Regions from separate parts of the Stenotrophomonas sp. 99219_Sma genome, predicted to be linked through region 2. Evidence: riboswitches for the same ligand, from Rfam matches in the RefSeq annotation. Region 2 holds a riboswitch; the other holds the start of a gene.

Region 1 (9,352 bases), 1.0 Mb from region 2:
CGTTGGCGCCCTCATAGGCCACCAATGAACCATCGGGTGAAAGCGTGGGATAGGTTTCAAAGCCGCTGGTCGCCGTGATCAACCGATAGGGACGCTGCGGGCTGCCGATCACGCGCGTGCCGTTCTCTACGGCCGCGTCCACAGCTGAACTGCTGGCCGGTGCCCGCCGCAGCAGCAGCGCGGTCAGCACCACCACCGTGGCCAGCATCAGCACGCCCAGCACCAGCAGTACGCGCCGGCGGACGTGGCGCCAGCGGCGGCGCGATGCCTGCACGTGTGGCGGCATCATCTCGGCGATGGCCATCGCCGATTGCATGTCCACGATTTCGTCATCGGCTCCCGCGGGCGGCGCCGGCTCGACATCGTCCAGTACCTGCACCGGCACCAGCAGGCGATAGCCGGTCTTGGCGATGGTCTCGATATAGGCCTGGCCGTTGTCGTCGTCGTTGCTGAACGCCTTGCGCAGCTGGGTGACGGCCTGGGTAAGCACATCATTGGTCGGCAGCGTGTCCGGCCAGACTTCCGCGAACAGTTCATCGCGGGTGACAACACGCCCCGGCTGGCGCAGCAGCACACGCAGCACGCCCAGCGCCTTCGGCGTCAGCCGACGCGGGCGACGCGCACCCACGACCTCGACTTCGCGCGAGGACAGAGTGACAGTGCACTCTCCTATCCGGATCCGATCGAATCCGGGGGGCTGGTTTTCACTGCTGTTCATTTTCCGCTACACAGTAGAGACAGGTCCGGGGCAGCGTTTGCCTTCGATACCCTCCCGTCCTGGGAACAGCAAAAAGCCAGACTCCGCACAAAGCATCGGCGCATACCGCAAAAACAATGAAGCGGGCGAATACTAGCCTATGCGGGTTACCTCGCCTATCGCGTGGTCGACATCCAGGCTCTCTCTCGCCGACGCATTCACATAATTTGCTGCACCATTCGCGCCCTGCGGGGCGCGAAATTTTTATCTGGCGTTCATTTTCACATGCGCCGCAGCATGGTCAATCCAACCAGTCGCGAAACCACCAAAGCTACGTACATCACGCCTGAAAACTGCTCCAGCATGACCAAGGCGCGCGCCTGCGGATGCAGTGGCACAACGTCGCTCAAGCCAACACCCGAGAGCAAACTGAAGCTCAGATAAAGAAGCTCCATCCAGGTGCGCTGCGCGCCACCACCGGTGCCCTGGAAACTGCCCGGATACCATTGCTGGCACACGGCGAAAGCAAACGCGAAGGCCCACGCCAGCAACGTGAATGTCGCACCTGCTGCGAACAGTTCATCGCGGGTGACTTTATGGTCCTGGAGCATGTAGGCGATGAGCGCACCGGCCGTATAGAAGTACAGCAGGCTTTCCAGCAGCTGCGCGGTGGTCAGCAGCGCACTGCGATCCAGCAGTGCGCCGGCCAGCGAGAACACCACCGAAGGAATGGCCAGCAGCAGTGCCAGCCAGGTGCCCAGCGGACTGCGCTGGACCACCCACAGCGCCAGGCCGAGTACCGCCATGCCGAACATGCCCAGTGCCGCACGGCCGCCGGCGGTGTCATCAAGTGCGGGATACAGCAGCACCGCGATCAACTGGGCACCCAGCAGCCAGGCCGAAGGATGGCGGCGGGCAATGGCCAGCCAGCGGGTGGTGATGGCAACGGGCATGGCGTCCTTCCCCAGGGTGATGGGCGGAGGATAGCCGGGAGCGACGTGATGAGCGGTAGTGCCGGCCACTGGCCGGCACTCTCCCGGTCCCACGCACGACGGAATGCCGGCCAGCGGCCGGCACTACCCGTTACACGTCAGCCCTGGTGATAGACCTCGGCGCCGGCCGCGCGAAACTCTTCCGACTTCTCCTTCATGCCGGCCTCGGCGTAGTCGCGCACGTCCTGGGTGATCTTCATCGAGCAGAAGTGCGGGCCGCACATCGAGCAGAAGTGCGCCAGCTTGTGCGCATCCTTCGGCAGCGTCTCATCATGGAATTCCTTGGCCTTCTCCGGGTCCAGCCCGAGATGGAACTGGTCTTCCCAGCGGAACTCGAAGCGTGCCTTGCTCAGCGCGTTGTCGCGCACCTGTGCGCCGGGGTGTCCCTTGGCCAGGTCGGCCGCATGCGCGGCGATGCGGTAGGCCATGATGCCGTCGCGTACGTCCTGGCGGTTGGGCAGGCCGAGGTGCTCCTTCGGCGTCACGTAGCACAGCATCGCCGTACCGAACCAACCGATCATCGCCGCACCGATCGCGCTGGTGATGTGGTCGTAGCCCGGTGCGATGTCGGTGGTCAGCGGCCCCAGCGTATAGAACGGCGCTTCGCCGCATTCGCGCAGCTGCTTGTCCATGTTCTCCTTGATCAGCTGCATCGGCACGTGGCCGGGTCCTTCGATCATGGTCTGCACGTCGTGCTTCCAGGCGATCTTCGTCAGTTCGCCCAGCGTCTCCAGCTCACCGAACTGCGCAGCGTCGTTGGCATCGGCGATGCAGCCCGGGCGCAGGCCATCGCCCAGCGAGAAGGTCACGTCGTAGGCCTTCATGATTTCGCAGATGTCTTCGAAATGCGTGTAGAGGAAGTTCTCCTTGTGGTGTGCCAGGCACCACTTGGCCATGATCGAGCCACCGCGGCTGACGATGCCGGTGACCCGCTTGGCGGTGAGCGGAACATAGCGCAGCAGCACGCCAGCGTGGATGGTGAAGTAGTCCACGCCCTGCTCGGCCTGTTCGATCAGCGTGTCACGGAAAATTTCCCAGGTGAGCGCCTCGGCGCGGCCGTCGACCTTCTCCAGCGCCTGGTAGATCGGCACGGTACCGATCGCCACCGGCGAGTTGCGGATGATCCACTCGCGGGTCTCATGGATGTGCTTGCCAGTGGACAGGTCCATCACCGTGTCACCGCCCCAGCGGATCGCCCACACCAGCTTCTCCACCTCCTCGGCAATGCCCGAGGAAACAGCGCTGTTGCCGATGTTGGCGTTGATCTTGGTCAGGAAATTGCGGCCGATGATCATCGGCTCGCTTTCCGGATGGTTGATGTTGTTGGGCAGCACCGCACGGCCGCGGGCGATTTCGTCGCGCACGAACTCCGGGGTGATGATCTTCTGGATCGAAGCGCCGAACGCCTCGCCCGGGTGCTGCTGCAGCAGCCCGGCATCGCGGATCGCGTCCAGCCGCTGGTTCTCGCGGATGGCGACGAATTCCATTTCCGGCGTGATGATGCCGCGGCGCGCGTAGTGCATCTGGGTGACGTTGGCACCTGCACGCGCACGGCGAGGCAGGCTGCGCGCGGGGAAGCGCACCGCATCAAGCTTCGGGTCATGCTCGCGATCGCGACCGAACGAAGAGCTCAGTCCTTCCAGCCGCTCGGTATCACCGCGTTCTTCCACCCAGCCGCGACGCAGTGCCGGCAAACCAGCGGACAGATCGATGCGCACCTCCGGATCGGTGTACGGGCCCGACGTGTCGTAAACGGTCACCGGTGCATTCTCTTCGCCACCGAACAAGGTCGGCGTGCGGGTCAGCGCGATCTCGCGCATCGGCACCTGCAGATCCGGGCGTGAACCGGGCACGTGGATCTTGCGCGAGCCGGGAATGGGCCGGGTCACGGATTCGGAGAGTTGCTGGGCCTGTTGCTGCAGGGCGGAGAGCTGTGCGTTCATCGGGCATCGTCCAGGAAGGTCAGGGACGAAGCGGCGGCGCACTGCTGCCGCGCCCGGACGGTCCTTGGGCGGAGTCCGGGCATGGCTGCACTACAAAGCTTCCCTACGCCGGTATGAGCCGGATCAGGTTCCAAGGGACTGTCTCAACCGTGGCCACATGGCCGCGGTACCCCCGCTTCTTGGTGTGCATTAGAGCATAGAACGCACTGCAGCTCCTGGCTGTTCCATCCACGCACGGCGTGGATCCGCTGTTTCTGTATTAACAGAACCGTGACATCGCATTCAGTAACGTGCACACGCATCGTGCCGCTGCGGCCGGTGTTTCCCCGCCGCCTCCGCGGCCCCTGCCCGGTCTGTGCTGCATGTCGCCGGCCCCTCGCAGCAAGCTCTGCTCGCTCCCCTCAATCCCTTGATCGGAGAAGCTCCTTCATGGTGTTTCGCGTTTCCATCGCACTGGTTCTGCTTCTGGTGCTGCTCGCCGGTGTTGCACCCGGCCCCTTCAATACCGTGGTGCAGTCGGTACTGGCCGATGTCATCCGCAGTGTCGGCTGGCTCTATCTTCTGGTCGTGTTCCTGGCACTGACGTTCCTGATGTATCTGGCATTCGGTCGCTTCGGCAACCTGCGCATCGGCGGTGAAGATGCCGAGCCGGAGTTCTCGCGCGCCAGCTGGATGTCGATGCTGTTCGCAGCCGGCATGGGCATCGGCCTGGTGTTCTGGGGCGCCGCCGAGCCGATTTCCCACTTCACCAAGCCTCCGGAAGGCCTCGCACCGCAGAGCATGGACGCGGCGCGGGCTTCGATGCGCTATGCATTCTTCCACTGGGGCCTGCACCCGTGGGCGATCTACGCGCTGATCGGCCTGGCCATGGCCTGGTTCCAGTTCAACCGCAATGGCCGTGGACTGGTCAGTGACATGCTGCAACCGATCATCGGCCGGCACCATCGCGGCTGGATCGGACGCGTGGTCAACATCGCCGCGGTTGTTGCCACTGCCATTGGCGTGGCCACCACGCTGGGCTTCGGCACCATCCAGATCGCTGCCGGCATGGAACGCGTGTTCGGCCTGCACGCGGGTGTGCCACTGCAGCTGACCATCATCGCCATCGCGTTCGTGCTGTACATGGCGTCCACCGCCAGCGGAGTCGAGCGCGGGGTGAAGTGGCTGTCCAACTTCAACCTTGCGCTGGCCGCGCTTCTTGCGGCCACCGTACTGGTGCTGGGTCCGACCGGATTCATCTTCGATACGTTCACCACCACACTGGGGTCGTACCTCAACCAGCTGGTGACGATGAGCCTGCGCATGTCGCCGTTCTCGGGCAGCACATGGGTAGCGGACTGGACCATCTTCTACTGGGCGTGGTGGATTTCCTGGGCCCCGTTCGTCGGCTCGTTCATCGCGCGCATCTCGCGTGGGCGCAGCGTCCGCGAGTTCGTCATCGGCGTCGTGCTGGCACCCACGGTGCTGGGCTTCTTCTGGTTCGCGGTGTTTGGTGGTACTGCGCTGTGGGCGCAGATCTTCGGCCACGCCGACCTGGTGCAGGCGCTGGGCAATGGCTATGAAACGGTGCTGTTCACCCTGTTTGACAGCATGCCGCTGCCCTTGCTGCTTTCCTGCATCGCACTGGTGCTGCTGATGATCTTCTTCGTGACATCAGCCGATTCGGCGGTGCTGGTACTGGCCAGCATGTCCACTGACGAGGCAGGCGATCCGCCGTTGAAGCGCAAGCTGGCCTGGGGCATCGCGGTGGCGCTGATCGCAGCGGCGTTGCTGCTGGCCGGTGGCCTGGATGCACTGCAGGGCATGATCACGATTGCGGCGTTGCCATTCGCGCTGCTGATGGTGCTGGTGATGGTGTCGCTGTACCGGGTGCTGGACCAGGAGTACACGCGCGAGCGGCGGCAGGCGCAGCGCCAGCGGCACATGATCGATGCGTGGATCGCGCGCGAGATGGCGGCGCAGGAGGAGACCCAGGCGGAGGCGGCGCGCGCGCACGATCAGGATTGAGTGGGTTTTGCAGCCTGCGGCTGCACCGCTCTTTCAAGCAAGTGCAAATTCAAAAGCCAGGGCAGCTCTGGGTTTCTGCTGGTTGGGCGGGGCGGTGTGGGTAGGCAGGACACGCCGTAAACCCGTCCCTGGGGGCTCGATGGCGCCATCCATGGCGCCAACGGTCCTGCCTACCCACACCGCCCCACCCCCGACAGGTTACGTGTGACGGTTGGTCCATCCACGCCATGCGTGGATGAGGTGTATCGGAAAACAAGAAGGGGTCGGATCCGTTTTCCTGTGGAAAACGGATCCGACCCCAACCCACAGCACGCGGCTGTTGCCGTTGCCTTTGTTCTTGATCTTCTTCTTTTTTCTTTTCCTGCGGTGATGGCCACGGAAACTGTCAGGGGCCGGGCGGGTGGGCTGGGCGGGGGTGTCCGCGGCATGGATGCCGCGGCCAAGCCTCCAGGGACGGATTCACGGCGTCCCCCGACCAGCCCACCCGCCCGGCCCAATCACATGATCCCGCTTCCACGAACCATCACCGCGGAGGGGGCTCCGCCCGGTGGCCGGGAAACCTCAATACCCCGCCGCCTGCCCATCCTTTCGACTCTCAGACGCACCGTAGTAAACGCCGGATTCCGGATCACGCATGATCGCCTGATACCCACCATACGGACCGTCGGCGAACACGATGCGATGCCCCTTGCGCATCAACGCACGCACCGTTTCATACGGGAAGCCGGTTTCCAGATTCACTTCACCACCGTCGGTCATCGCCGTGGCCTGACCTGTCGGTTCAGTCGAGCCCTCGTGCTGGATGCGCGGTGCATCACCGGCTTCCTGCAGGTTCATGCCGAAATCCACCAGGTTCATCACGATCTGCGCGTGGCCCTGCGGCTGCATCGCGCCACCCATCACGCCGAAGCTGGCATACGGCTTGCCGCCCTTGGTGATGAACCCCGGGATGATGGTCTGGAAGGGACGCTTGCCCGGCGCGTAGCCGTTGGGATGGTTCTTCTGCAGCACGAACATCTCGCCACGGTCCTGCAGAATGAAACCCAGACCGGGCGGTGCCATGCCGCTGCCCATGCCACGGTAGTTGGACTGGATCAGCGAAACCATCATGCCGTCGGCGTCGGCCACGGTCATGTAGATCGTGTCGCCCTCATCCAGCTGCTTCGGCGTGCCCGGCTGCACTTCCTTCAGCGCCTTGTCCATCGAGATCAGCGCGCGGCGCTGTGCGGCGTAGTCCTTGGAAATCAGCTTCTGCACCGGCGCCGGCTGGAACGCCATGTCGGCATAGAAGCGCGCGCGATCGGCGAAGGCCAGCTTCTTCGCTTCCACGAACAGGTGCACATGCTCGGGTGAACCGAAGGGAATCTTCGAGAAGTCGTAGCCTTCCAGCACGTTGAGGATCTGCAGCGCGGCAATGCCCTGGCTGTTCGGCGGCAGTTCCCAGACGTCGTAGCCACGGTAGTTGCTGCTGACCGGTTCGACCCACTCACCGTGGTGGTCAGCCATGTCCTGGTAGCTCAGGTAGCCACCGTTGGCCTTGAAATAGTCGCCGATGGTGCGGGCGATATCGCCCTTGTAGAAGGCATCACGGCCGCCGTCGGCGATCTTCTGCAGCGTACTGGCCAGATTCGGGTTCTTCCACATCTCACCCTTGCGCGGGGCGTGGCCGTTGATCGTGAACTGTTCCTTGAACCCCGGATACTGCGACAGCTTGGGCACCGAGCGGTCCCAGTAGTAGGCGATCACCTCAGCCACCGGGTGACCCTCGCGGGCGTAACGGATGGCCGGCGCCAGGTTGTCGGCCATCGGCTTGCGGCCGAAGCGGTCGTGCAGGGCGAACCAGCCGTCGACCGCACCAGGCACCGACACCGGCAGCGGGCCCGTGGCGGGAATCTCCTTCAGGCCACGGCGCTGGAACTCGGCCAGAGTCAGCGACTTCGGCGAGCGGCCCGAGCCGTTGTAGCCGTAGAGCTTCTGCGTCTTCGGGTCCCACACGATGGCGAACAGGTCGCCGCCGATGCCGTTGCCGGTCGGCTCCATCAGGCCGAGTGCGGCGTTGGCGGCGATCGCCGCGTCCACCGCCGAGCCACCGCCCTTCATCACGTCCAGCGCGATCTGGGTGGCCAGCGGCTGCGAAGTGGCGGCCATCGCATGCGGGGCGATCACCTCCGAACGGGTGGCAAAGGTGTGGCCGGTGATGCGATCGGCGGCGAAGGACAGCGCGGGCACGGCAGCCAGCACGGCGGCAGCGAGCAGGGAACGGGCAAGGCGTCGGGACACGGTCGGGTTCCGATGGAAGGGTGGTTCCCGATCTTCGCCGCTGCGGCCTTCACGCGGTATCGGGCAGAGGTCATGGACGTTGATCCTGGGATGGGGTGCGGAAGCTCCGCACCCGCCAAGGCGAAAATCCGCCGGATTCCGCGCAAAAGCCGGCCTGAAAGGAGTGAATTGGGGTTCACTGAAACACTTTCAGCGGCAACCATCCTTGTGCCGCAAGCGATTGCGCTGGATGCACCGGAAACCGATGGAAAATCCGTTGCGAGGGTTGACAGCGCCGAAACGGCTGTGTTTCTCTCGATCACATGTTGCATCACAACACGCCACCGCGAACCCACATCGAAGCCGCCGACATCGGCGCCGCTTCGCTGCGTTCGATTCTTGTGCTCGTACTTATTACCCAACCAACAGGTGCGGGACGAGCCAGCGTGTAAGCAACAAACACACCGGAACTCTTCAAAAACCCGCACCCGCCCCGGTGCGGGTTTTTTCATTTCAGGACCTGGTTTCAGACGCAACCACCATGCACAACGCCGATCGCACAACCCGGACCTGCACCACCGCGACGCCTCGTGGTGGCTGTGCCTGTGCAACGCGCGGCGCCTCCTCCACCGCTTTCCCCTGACCGGCCGGCACGTCACCTCGACGACCGGCCGTTCTTTTTTCTTCCCACCGCAAGGAACCTCCCCCATGAGCACCAACGACCTGCCCCAGACCAAGATCGCCGTCATCGGCTACGGCAGCCAGGGCCGCGCCCACGCGCTGAACCTGCGTGAATCCGGCTTCGATGTGGTGGTAGGCCTGCGTCCGGGCGGCCCGACCGAAGCCAAGGCGCAGGCCGATGGCTTCACCGTGATCGCGCCCGCTGAAGCGGTGAAAGACGCCGACCTGGTCGCCGTGCTGACCCCGGACATGGTGCAGAAGAAGCTCTACAACGACGTGCTGGCGCCGAACATGAAGCAGGGCGCCTGCCTGCTGTTCGCGCATGGCCTGAACGTGCACTACGGCATGATCGAGCCGCGCGCCGACCTGGACGTGGTGCTGGTTGCGCCGAAGGGCCCGGGTGCGCTGGTGCGTCGTGAGTATGAGATCGGGCGCGGCGTACCGTGCATCTGGGCGGTCTACCAGGATGTCAGCGGCAAGGCTGCGCAGCACGCGCAGGCCTATGCGGCCGGCCTCGGCGGCGCTCGCGCCAACCTGATCCAGACCACCTTCAAGGAAGAGACCGAGACCGATCTGTTCGGCGAGCAGGCGGTGCTGTGCGGCGGTGCCTCGGCACTGGTGCAGGCCGGTTTCGAAACCCTGGTCGAAGCCGGTTACCAGCCGGAGATCGCCTATTACGAAGTGCTGCACGAACTGAAGCTGATCGTGGACCTGTTCTACGAAGGCGGCATCTCGCGCATGCTGGAGTTCATCTCCGAGACCGCGCAGTACGG
Region 2 (9,352 bases):
GGGAACACCGAAGTGCAGCCGTTCGGGCGGCAGATCGCTGGGGCGCAGCAGCACGACCCCCTGCAGGTCCTCGCGTGCGATCAGTTCGGTGGCCACGTAGGCATTGCCGATGTAAACGTCTGCCTTGTCGTCTCTGACCATCTCCAGCGCCGCCAACGAGCTGTTTGCGACAAGCTGTCGTGCCCGGGGAAAGCGCGCCCGCACCTGCGGGCCGGTCAGGAAGTCCTGCTCGATCACCACCCGCAGTCCATCCAGGTCGGGGATGTCGGAGGCACGCAGGTCATCCGGGCGTCCCACCAGGGCCAGCGGTGCCTCGCCATAGGCGGCGGTATAGACCATGCAGCGGGTGCGGTCGGCACTGAGACCGACATTCATCACTACATCGATCTCGCCACGACATGCCGCATCCAGCACGGATGTCCAGTCGGGATAGCGCCGTGCCTCCACCTTCACGCCCAGCTGACGGGCGAGAAGCGACAGATAATCCGGGCCCAGGCCGACCTGCTGGCCATCACGGAGGGACTCGAACGGCGGCCAGCCACTGTCATACTGGCCCACGACGATGCTCGGATGCGCGGCAAGGTACTCGCGCTGCAGCGGGCTGAGCGGCAAAAGCCCAGGCACCGCCTGTGCCAGCGCCGCAGGCAGCACCAGCACGGCCAGCAGCAGGACCAGCCCGCGAACAGCCCAGCTACGCATCGGCGTTGATCTCCTAGAATCTGCCAGGAACCGCGATGGTCGCGGTCCGGCGTGCCCGGTGGCCATACTAGAGCATGAGCTTGCGCATCATCATCGCAGACGACCACCCGGTGGTCCGTATCGGTACCCGTGCCGTCATCGAATCGAGCGGGGTGGGCCGCGTGGTCGGCGAAGCCGACAGCGCGCAGGCGCTGATGGCCCTGCTCGGCAGCCAACCCTGTGACCTGCTGGTAACCGACTACTCCATGCCGGGCAGTCCCCAGGCCGACGGCTTCGCCATGATCGGCATGATCCGCCGCCGTCATCCCGACCTGCCGGTGCTGATGCTCAGTGTCTCCAACAACCTGGCGATCCTGCGCATGGTGCTCGACAGCGGCGTGCTCGGCCTGGTCGACAAGAGTTCGTCGATGGACGAACTGCCACAGGCCATCCAGGCGGTCTACCGGGGCCAGCCCTACATCAGCCGCAGCCTGCGCGAGCGGGTCGAGGCCGCTGGCAGCTGGCGCATGCGCGAGGGCGACGGCAAGCCACTGTCGCCACGCGAGGTGGAGGTGCTGCGGCTGCTGGGCACCGGCATGACCGTGAAGGAAATCTCGCTGCAGCTGCACAAGAGCGTCAGCACCATCAGCCGGCAGAAGGGTGACGCCATGCTCAAACTGGGCCTCAAGGGCGACGCCGAGCTGTTCGATTACCTGCGCGACGGCAAGATCTGAGAGCCAGATCACACAAGAAGGTCAGCTGCCACCGCCCTCTTTGACCGGCCGCCGATCTGTGCCAAGATGGTCCGGCATGAGTTCTCAATGCGAGGTCGAAGGAATCGACCGGCTCATGTCCTCGCTCCCGTTCCTGGTGGACGTGGCGCGGTTTCCTGCCGGCCGTCTGGCCCGGCAACGCTGACCATGGAGAGGCGCATGCATCATCCCCCCAAGCTATGTTGGACCCTGCCGTTGCGGCCTCTGCGCGCATTCGCGGCGTGCCTGCTCGTCTCTCTTTCCGCTGCCGCCTGCAGCGCCGCCGATCCGGCCCCCTCGTCCTCCCAGCCCGGCGCCCCTGCGCAGGCTGCCAATGCGCCCCGACAGGATGTTGCCCCGATGCAGACCCCCACCCCCGATGCCGCCGCCACCCCGCCCGACGCGCCGACCGTGATGTATTTCACCTACCAGGTGGACGGCGATGGCGCGACCTCCTATGAGGTCCAGAACGGCAGCGTGGCGACCTTCTGGTTCGGCCACACCTTCACTCTCGATGGCACCACGTACTACACGGGTTTCTCCTGGGATACCCGCGAGCACTACGGCAAGCCGGGCGAGCAGACGCCGGCCGGTCCGGATGACCGCGCCAACCTTGCCGAGGCCACCTTCGTGCTGGCCGGCACCGACGCCAGGAAGCCATGGAAGTTCCGTGGCCAGGAATGGACCATCGGCGCACTGGGCGCGTACGACAAGGCCGACGATGTCGATACCCGGCGCAAGCCGCTTGAACATCGCACGGCCGATGGTCGCCTGCTGCTGGCGGTGCCGACCAGCAGCTTCGACCGCGGCATCAGCAGCACCGGCTATGCGCTGCTGCTGTTCAACCCCAGGCGCAGCGAAGACGACGTGGACAGCAAGGTCTGGCGCTATGTCGGTTCAGTGCGCACGGGTGAGGACAACAGCGCCGCCTGCGACGACGGCAACGTGATGCCCTGCACCGACAGCGATGGCGAACTGACCTTCGCTGCCGACGGCGACGGCCTGCCGCGACTGACCGTGACCTTCAAGGGCACCACCATCGAAGGCCCCGGCAAGACCCGCGCACTGGGTGCCGGCGACGCCGTGCACTACACCTTCGACAGCGCGACCCAGCAGTACGTCGCGCCCTGATAGCACCCGCCACGCGCGGGTTCCCTGTTGACCGACATGTTCTTGACTCACGGATGAGTCCGGTTGGCGATTCGCGGCACGCGCCGCTCCATCAACCCCGAGGAAAACGTCATGGCACAGCATGACTACAGCAGAAAGGAAGTCCTGGACATCGTCGAGCAGGTCGCCAGGCAGAAGGGCATCCCTGTGGATGACTTCATGCGTTTCGCGCACATCGAGACCGGCGGCACCTTCAACGAGCGCGCCCACAACACCTCATCCGGCGCCAAGGGCCTGTTCCAGTTCGTGCCCGGCTCCGCGCGCCAGTACCACCTGACCGGCCACGAGTTCGACCCCACCCGCAACACCGAAGCGGCCGCGCAGATGTACCAGGACAACCTGGACTCGATGGCGCGCCGCAACGAGCGCACCGGCAACCCGTACCTGTCCGGGGGCAACACGCCCACCGGGCTGGACCTGTACCTGGCCCACCAGCAGGGCAGCGCCGGCTACGGCTCGGTGCAGACTGCCATTGCCACCGGCACCTTCGGTGTGGTCCGCAACAGCCACGGCGACGAGATCAACATGCGCCGCAACGTGCTGAACCAGATCGGCTCCGACGCGAAGGCGCTGACCGGCCACACCCTGGCCGAGATGCGCGGGATGAACGACGGCGACCTGGCGCGGACGTTCTCCAGCTATTACATCCACAAGTACGCAGCGATCAGCATTCCGGAAAAGAACATCGAACCGCAGGCGGTAGTGCAGGGCCAGGGCCAGACCCCGGCAGCACCTGCGCAGGCCAGCGCAGCCGTGGCGGCGGGTGCAGCCACGCTGGCGGCAACCGCAACGGCAGCTGCCACACCGAAGCCAGGCATTGAACTGCAGGCCGCCTACGAGGCCGGCGTGAAGTACGACGACGTCAAGTACGCCATCAACATTCCGGGCCACGCACTGTACGTACCGGGCAAGACCGGCAAGAACGTGGAGCAGGGTTACATCGACTGTTCCGGCTGGGTCGGCACGCTGCAGAACCGGACCATGGACGAGATCAACCAGAAGGCCGGGCACGCGGTGTTCAGCAAGGCTGATCGCATCGACCTGGGCAACCTCGGTTCCGGTGGGATCGTGCGCAAGGCGTTCGACCAGTCCGGCGTGCTGCTGGACCGCGACGCGATCCTGAAGCCCGATGCGCTGAAGGAAGGCATGATCATCGGCCTGGATACGGCCAGGACCCGCCATGAGCACTGGAACGGCATCGACCACATCGTGATGGTGGTGCGCGACCCCAACACCGACAAGCTGCTGATCAGCCAGTCCACCGGCAGCAAGGGCGTGCACACCATGCCGGTCGAGGACTACCTCAAGCAGGTGAAGGACCACCCGAACTGGAAGCTGTACGCCTCCGACCCGCTGTCCAAGGCGCGCGATCTGCTGGAGAACCGCACCCAGTCGCACGAACAGACTCAGGGCAGGCCCGCGGCCGAGCACAAGGCCGCTGCCACGCCGCACGCCGAACTCTACAAGCAGGGCGCACACAGCGAGGGCGTGCGCAAGGTGCAGGAGCAGCTGGGCCACCTGGGCTACGTCGGCGCCGACGGCAAGCCGCTGGTCGAAGATGGCCGCTTCGGCCGCAACACCGACGCGGCAGTGCGCCAGCTGCAGAAGGACAACGGCCTGGTGGTCGACGGCATTGTCGGGGCGAAGACCCTGGAGGCAATCAAGGACGCACGCGAACGGCCGTTGCTGAACGACGAGCGGCACCCGCGCAATCCGTTGTTCATCCAGGCCAGCAAGGGTCTGGAACTGCTGCCGGCCGGGACCTTCAAGGACCGCCACACGCTGGAAAGCGCTGCTGCGGCTTTGACCAAGGAGGCGCATGCCGCCGGCCTGCAGCGCATCGACTCGGTGGTGCCCAGCCCGAACGGTGAGCGCCTGTTCGCCGTGCAGGGCACCATCGGCGACCCGGCCGCCATTCGCGCGGCGGTGGAGACCCGTACGGCCAGCGAGCAGAGCCTGGCACTCAGCAGCGGTGCCGTGCAGGGCGCGCCGAACGTGCTGCACCAGCAGCAGGAGACGCAGCAGGAGCAGGCCCGGCAGGCGCAGAAGGCGATGGGCGTCTAGGCCCGCGGCGCCTTGGGAGAGAAGGGAGGGCCACGTTCGCGTGGCCCTTTCCCTTTCTGCCAGCTGAGCGGCCGGGGCCGCTTTCAGCCTTGCTTCATGCCGCCTGCCGCTAGATGAATGCGCAAGCCGCACGGTGGACCAGGCAATGTTCCGGCAATGTTGGAACGCCAGCGTGGACATCACGGCAGCCGGGGCGCCCCGCGCCCTCCCTGCCCAGCGTGGCATGCACCTCACAGGAGAACGAACATGCTCAGTACTTCCGCACTCAGCTTCCGCGGTCTGGCGATGGCTCTGGCACTGGTGGCCGGTGTGGCCGTGGTCAGCGATGCCAGCGCGATGTCGAGGAAGGACAAGCGCACCCTGGTCGGCGCCGTGGTCGGTGGCGTGGCCGGCAACCTGCTCTCCAACGGTGATCCCGCTGCCACTGTCGGCGGTGCCGTGGCCGGCGGCGCGATCGGCAACCTGACCACTTCCGACCGCCGCGACCGTCGTTACTACGACAATCGCCGTTACGACAACCGCTACGATCGCCGATACGACCGTGGCTACTACCGCAGCGGCTACTACGACCGCGGTGACGACCGTCGCTGGCAGCGCGAGCGCTACTACGACAACCGCTACTACCACGACCGCGGCCGCCATCGCGGCTGGTAAGCAGCGCGGCATCCCCCATGCCGATGCACGGACGGGCGGGTCGATGACCCGCCCGTTTGCGTTGCGGGCGGCCATGGCGTTGAATGCGCACCCTTGGATGTGACTTTCCCCATTGGGGCTGCGGCATGACTTCTTCTTCCCACCGGGTGCAGGGCCTCAACAACGACGAGGTCGCTGCCGACTGGCCGCCGATCAGCACCGCAGACCTCGCGTGGCTGCGCCAGCGCTTTCCGCAGCTGGATGCGGGCAGCCAGCCGCACTGGCACAGTCCTCGACCGTTGTCGGCCGCCGCCATCGTCAATGGCACGCGCGGACCGGTGTTCATCAAGCGCCACCACCACAGCGTTCGCAGCGCCGCCTGCCTGGAAGAAGAACACCACTTCATCGCCCATCTCGCTGCCGCCGGCGTACCGGTGGTGCAGGTGCTGGCGGCAACCGATGGCCACACCGCAGTAGAGCACGGCGAATGGACCTTCGAACTGCATGCCGTGGGCGTGGGCGAGGACCTGTACCGCGATGCCGTGTCGTGGTCGTTGCTGACCGATGTCGCGCAGGCCCGCGAAGCCGGCCGCATGCTGGCCCGGCTGCACCGTGCCGCCGCCAGCTATCACGCGCCACAGCGCAGTACCCATCTGCTGGTGGCGCGCGACGATCTGATCCGCGCCGACGATCCCATCGCCGCGATCAAAGCCGAACTGCCCACACGACCGGGGCTGGCCCGCTACCTCGCGCGCATTCCATGGGAAACCCAGCTTCGCCGCGACGTGCTGCCGTGGCATGCCGGCCTGGCCGAACGCCTGCGCGACGAGCCACGGCTGTGGGCGCACAACGACTGGCATGTCTCCAACCTGCTGTGGCGCGACGGGCAGGTCAGCACCGTGCTGGATTTCGGCCTGGCTTCGCCCACCAGCGCACTGTTCGACCTCGCCACCGCGATCGAGCGCAACGCAGTGGCGTGGCTGGAACTGGAGCGCGGCATGGAGGCGGTGCGCATCGACATCGCACTGGCGTTGCTCGACGGCTACCGCGAGGTGCTGCCGCTGTCGGCGGCACGCGTGCACCTGCTGGCCGACCTGCTGCCGATGGTCCATTTCGACTTCGCACTGTCCGAAGTGGAGTACTTCGAAGGCGTCACCGGCTCGACCGCGAACGCGGATGTGGCCTGGCAGCCCTTCATGCTGGGGCACCCGGCGTGGTTCCACGGCGCGCCGGGGCAGGCACTGCTGCAGGCGCTGCACGCGGCAGCCTGAAGGGCACCGGCTCGCAAATCCGTACCATTTGTAGTGAAATGGTCACCTGAAGCGGGGGTGCCTGGATCTGCCAGGCTGAGAGAGTCCCTTGGAACCTGATCCGGTTTGCACCGGCGTAGGGAGCTTTGAGCCGCAGCCACACCCCCGTCATGGCGGTGCACCTGCGCGCCGTCGCTTCGTCTCCCTTGTTGTCCGAAGACGAACCGAATGAACCGCTGCCTGCGCCCCACCCTGCTCTCCCTCGCCCTCTGCGCCGCCTTGCCGCTGCATGCCAGCGAGGCCGACGCTGCCACCGATGCGGCTGCCACCGGCGCCGAGCGCTCGCCCACCGAACTGGCGGCAGTGCGCGTGCAGGCCGGCAAACCCAAGGCCGATACCTCGCGCGTGAACGCCTTCGGTGGTGGTTCCTGGAAGGACACGCCGGCATCGGTGAACGTGCTCGAGCGCGACTATCTCGACCGCCGGCAGGTGCGTTCGCTGTCCGAGCTGGCCAGCAACGATGCCTCGCTGGGCGATGCGTATGCGCCGGTGGGCTACTACCAGAACATCGCCATCCGCGGTTTCGCGCTGGACGCCGCCACCGGCTACCGCTTCAACGGCCTGTCCATCGCCGGCGAACAGCGCCTTGCGCTGGAGAACGTGCAGTCGGTGGAGATCCTCAAGGGTGAAGCCGGCCTGGCCGCAGGCGTGATGGCGCCCGGCGGCATCATCAACTACATCGGCAAGCGCCCGGCCGAAGTGCGCACCGCCACGCTCGGTACCGACTCGGAAGGCTCGCGCTACGTCGCCGTCGATGTCGGCCACTGGATCACCCCGCGTTTCGGCCTGCGCCTGAATGCCGCATGGGATTCCAGCAATTCCTACGTCGAGCACGCCGATGGCCGTCGCAACTTCTACTCGCTGGCCGCCGACTGGCTGATTGGCGAACGCGGCAAGCTGGAAGTGGATGCCAACTACCAGACCAGCTCGCAGCGTTCGGTGTCCGGCTACCAACTGCTGGGCGCGCGTGAGCTGCCGCACGGCGTGGATCGCGAATTCCTGCTCGGCTACCAGCCGTGGCAGCGGCCGGTGGATATCGCCAGCACCAACATCACCGCCCTGCACACCTACGACTTCAACGATGCCTGGCAGTCGCGCGTCTCGGTCGGCCACAGCCGCTCGGTGATCGATGACAACGTCGCCTTCGCCTACGGCTGCTACTACGCCACGCAATGCGCCGATGGCAGCGTACCGGGCAACTACTTCGCGCCCAATGGCGATTACGACGTGTACGACTACCGCAGCCCGGACGACACCCGCCGCAACCAGCAGGCCCGTGCCGAGCTGCGTGGCCGCTTCGAGACCGGCAGCGTCGGCCACCAGCTGACCATCGGTGCCGATTACTTCCGCCGCACCGTGGACAAGCGCCCGAGCGTCAACGAGTACGTCGGCACCAGCAACATTCACGACGCGCAGGTGCCGGTGTTCGAGCCGTCGCCGAAGATGCCAGGGCCGTCCGCACGACGCCTGGACAGCCGCCAGACCGCGTTCTTCGCGCTGGACCGGATGAGCTTCGGTGATGACTGGCAGTGGCTGGCCGGCGGCCGCTTCGTGCGCCTGGACGAGCGTGCCTACGACAAGCGTGGTACCCCGCAGCGGCACAGCCGCCTGTCGCGTTTCCTGCCGCAGACCGCCGTGGTGTGGAAGGCCACCGATCAGCTCAATGCCTATGCCAGCTATGTGCGCGGCATCTCGCTGGGCCAGGAAGCGCCATTCTGGACCAGCAATGCCGACACCTTCCTGCCATCGGTGCAGTCGCGCCAGCTGGAAGTGGGCGTGAAGTACGTGCCGGTCGAGGCGCTGACGCTGGGCGCAGCCGTGTTCCGCATCTCGCAGCCGTACCAGTACGCCAAGCCGGACAGCAGCGACGTCGGCTACACCTTCGTCGAGGAAGGCACGCAGACCCACACCGGCCTGGAGCTGACTGCCAACGGGCAGCTGACAGACGCGCTGCAGATCGTGGCCAGCGCCAGCGTGCTGCAGGCGCGCGCGCGCGACACCGGCACCCCGGCCTATGAAGGCCATCAGTTGGTGAATGTGCCAAAGGTGCGCGCCAGCGTGCACGTGGCCTATGCGCTCCCGTTCGTGCAGGGCCTGGATGTGACCGGCGGCTGGCGCTATGCCGGTGCCAACGTGGCACGCGCCGACGGTGGTGTACGCGCACCGGACTACTCGGTGTTCGATGCCGGTCTGCGCTTCCAGCATCGCCTGCACGAGCGTGCGGTGACCTGGAACCTGTCGGTGGACAACGTGTTCAACCGCTTCTACTGGCGCGATACCGGCAGCAGTGGCGGTGACTACTACCTGTTCCCCGGCGCACCGCGACAGGCCCGCCTGTCGGTGACGTTCGCACTGTGAGCGGCGTCATGCTCGAGTGGACCGCCGCGCTGTGCAGCATCCTTGGCGTATGGCTGATGGCCAAGCGCCGGCTGGTGGCGTGGCCGGTCGGCCTGCTGTCGGTGACGCTGTACGGGCTGGTCTTCGCCGAGGCCAAGCTGTATTCGGACACGCTGCTACAGGTCGCCTTCGGTGGTTTCCTGATCTATGGCTGGCTCAACTGGCGGCAGCACGCCTCCGACGAGGGCAGCGTCCGCATCGTGCCACTGGCACGCGGCAAGCTGCTGCGCGACCTGGCCATCGGCCTGTGTGGTGGCGTGGCGCTGGGTGCGGCCATGCACACCTTCACCGATGCCGCGCTGCCGTGGCTGGACGCGATGCTGACCGCGCTGAGCCTGGTGGGCCAGT

The links. A riboswitch is a leader RNA that binds a small molecule or an ion and turns the genes downstream of it on or off. The one in region 2 is predicted to bind thiamine pyrophosphate.
Region 1: linked by a shared signal. The riboswitch ahead of thiC (phosphomethylpyrimidine synthase ThiC) and the one ahead of ACZK13_RS00675 (TonB-dependent receptor) in region 2 are both predicted to bind thiamine pyrophosphate.

What each region holds. Positions count from the first base shown of each region.
Region 1 covers NZ_CM151117.1:3,796,096-3,805,447, forward strand. Annotated here, with positions in the region: gene ACZK13_RS17340 (winged helix-turn-helix domain-containing protein) at 1-718, opposite strand, end outside; gene ACZK13_RS17345 (ion channel) at 979-1,650, opposite strand; gene thiC (phosphomethylpyrimidine synthase ThiC) at 1,788-3,632, opposite strand; TPP riboswitch at 3,715-3,816, opposite strand; gene ACZK13_RS17355 (BCCT family transporter) at 4,062-5,639, shown strand; gene ggt (gamma-glutamyltransferase) at 6,201-7,919, opposite strand; gene ilvC (ketol-acid reductoisomerase) at 8,607-9,352, shown strand, end outside.
Region 2 covers NZ_CM151117.1:154,601-163,952, reverse strand. Annotated here, with positions in the region: gene ACZK13_RS00705 (ATP-binding protein) at 1-699, opposite strand, end outside; gene ACZK13_RS00700 (response regulator) at 774-1,412, shown strand; gene ACZK13_RS00695 (hypothetical protein) at 1,791-2,561, shown strand; gene ACZK13_RS00690 (XVIPCD domain-containing protein) at 2,673-4,664, shown strand; gene ACZK13_RS00685 (glycine zipper 2TM domain-containing protein) at 4,911-5,318, shown strand; gene ACZK13_RS00680 (phosphotransferase enzyme family protein) at 5,444-6,568, shown strand; TPP riboswitch at 6,612-6,707, shown strand; gene ACZK13_RS00675 (TonB-dependent receptor) at 6,776-8,965, shown strand; gene pnuC (nicotinamide riboside transporter PnuC) at 8,974-9,352, shown strand, end outside.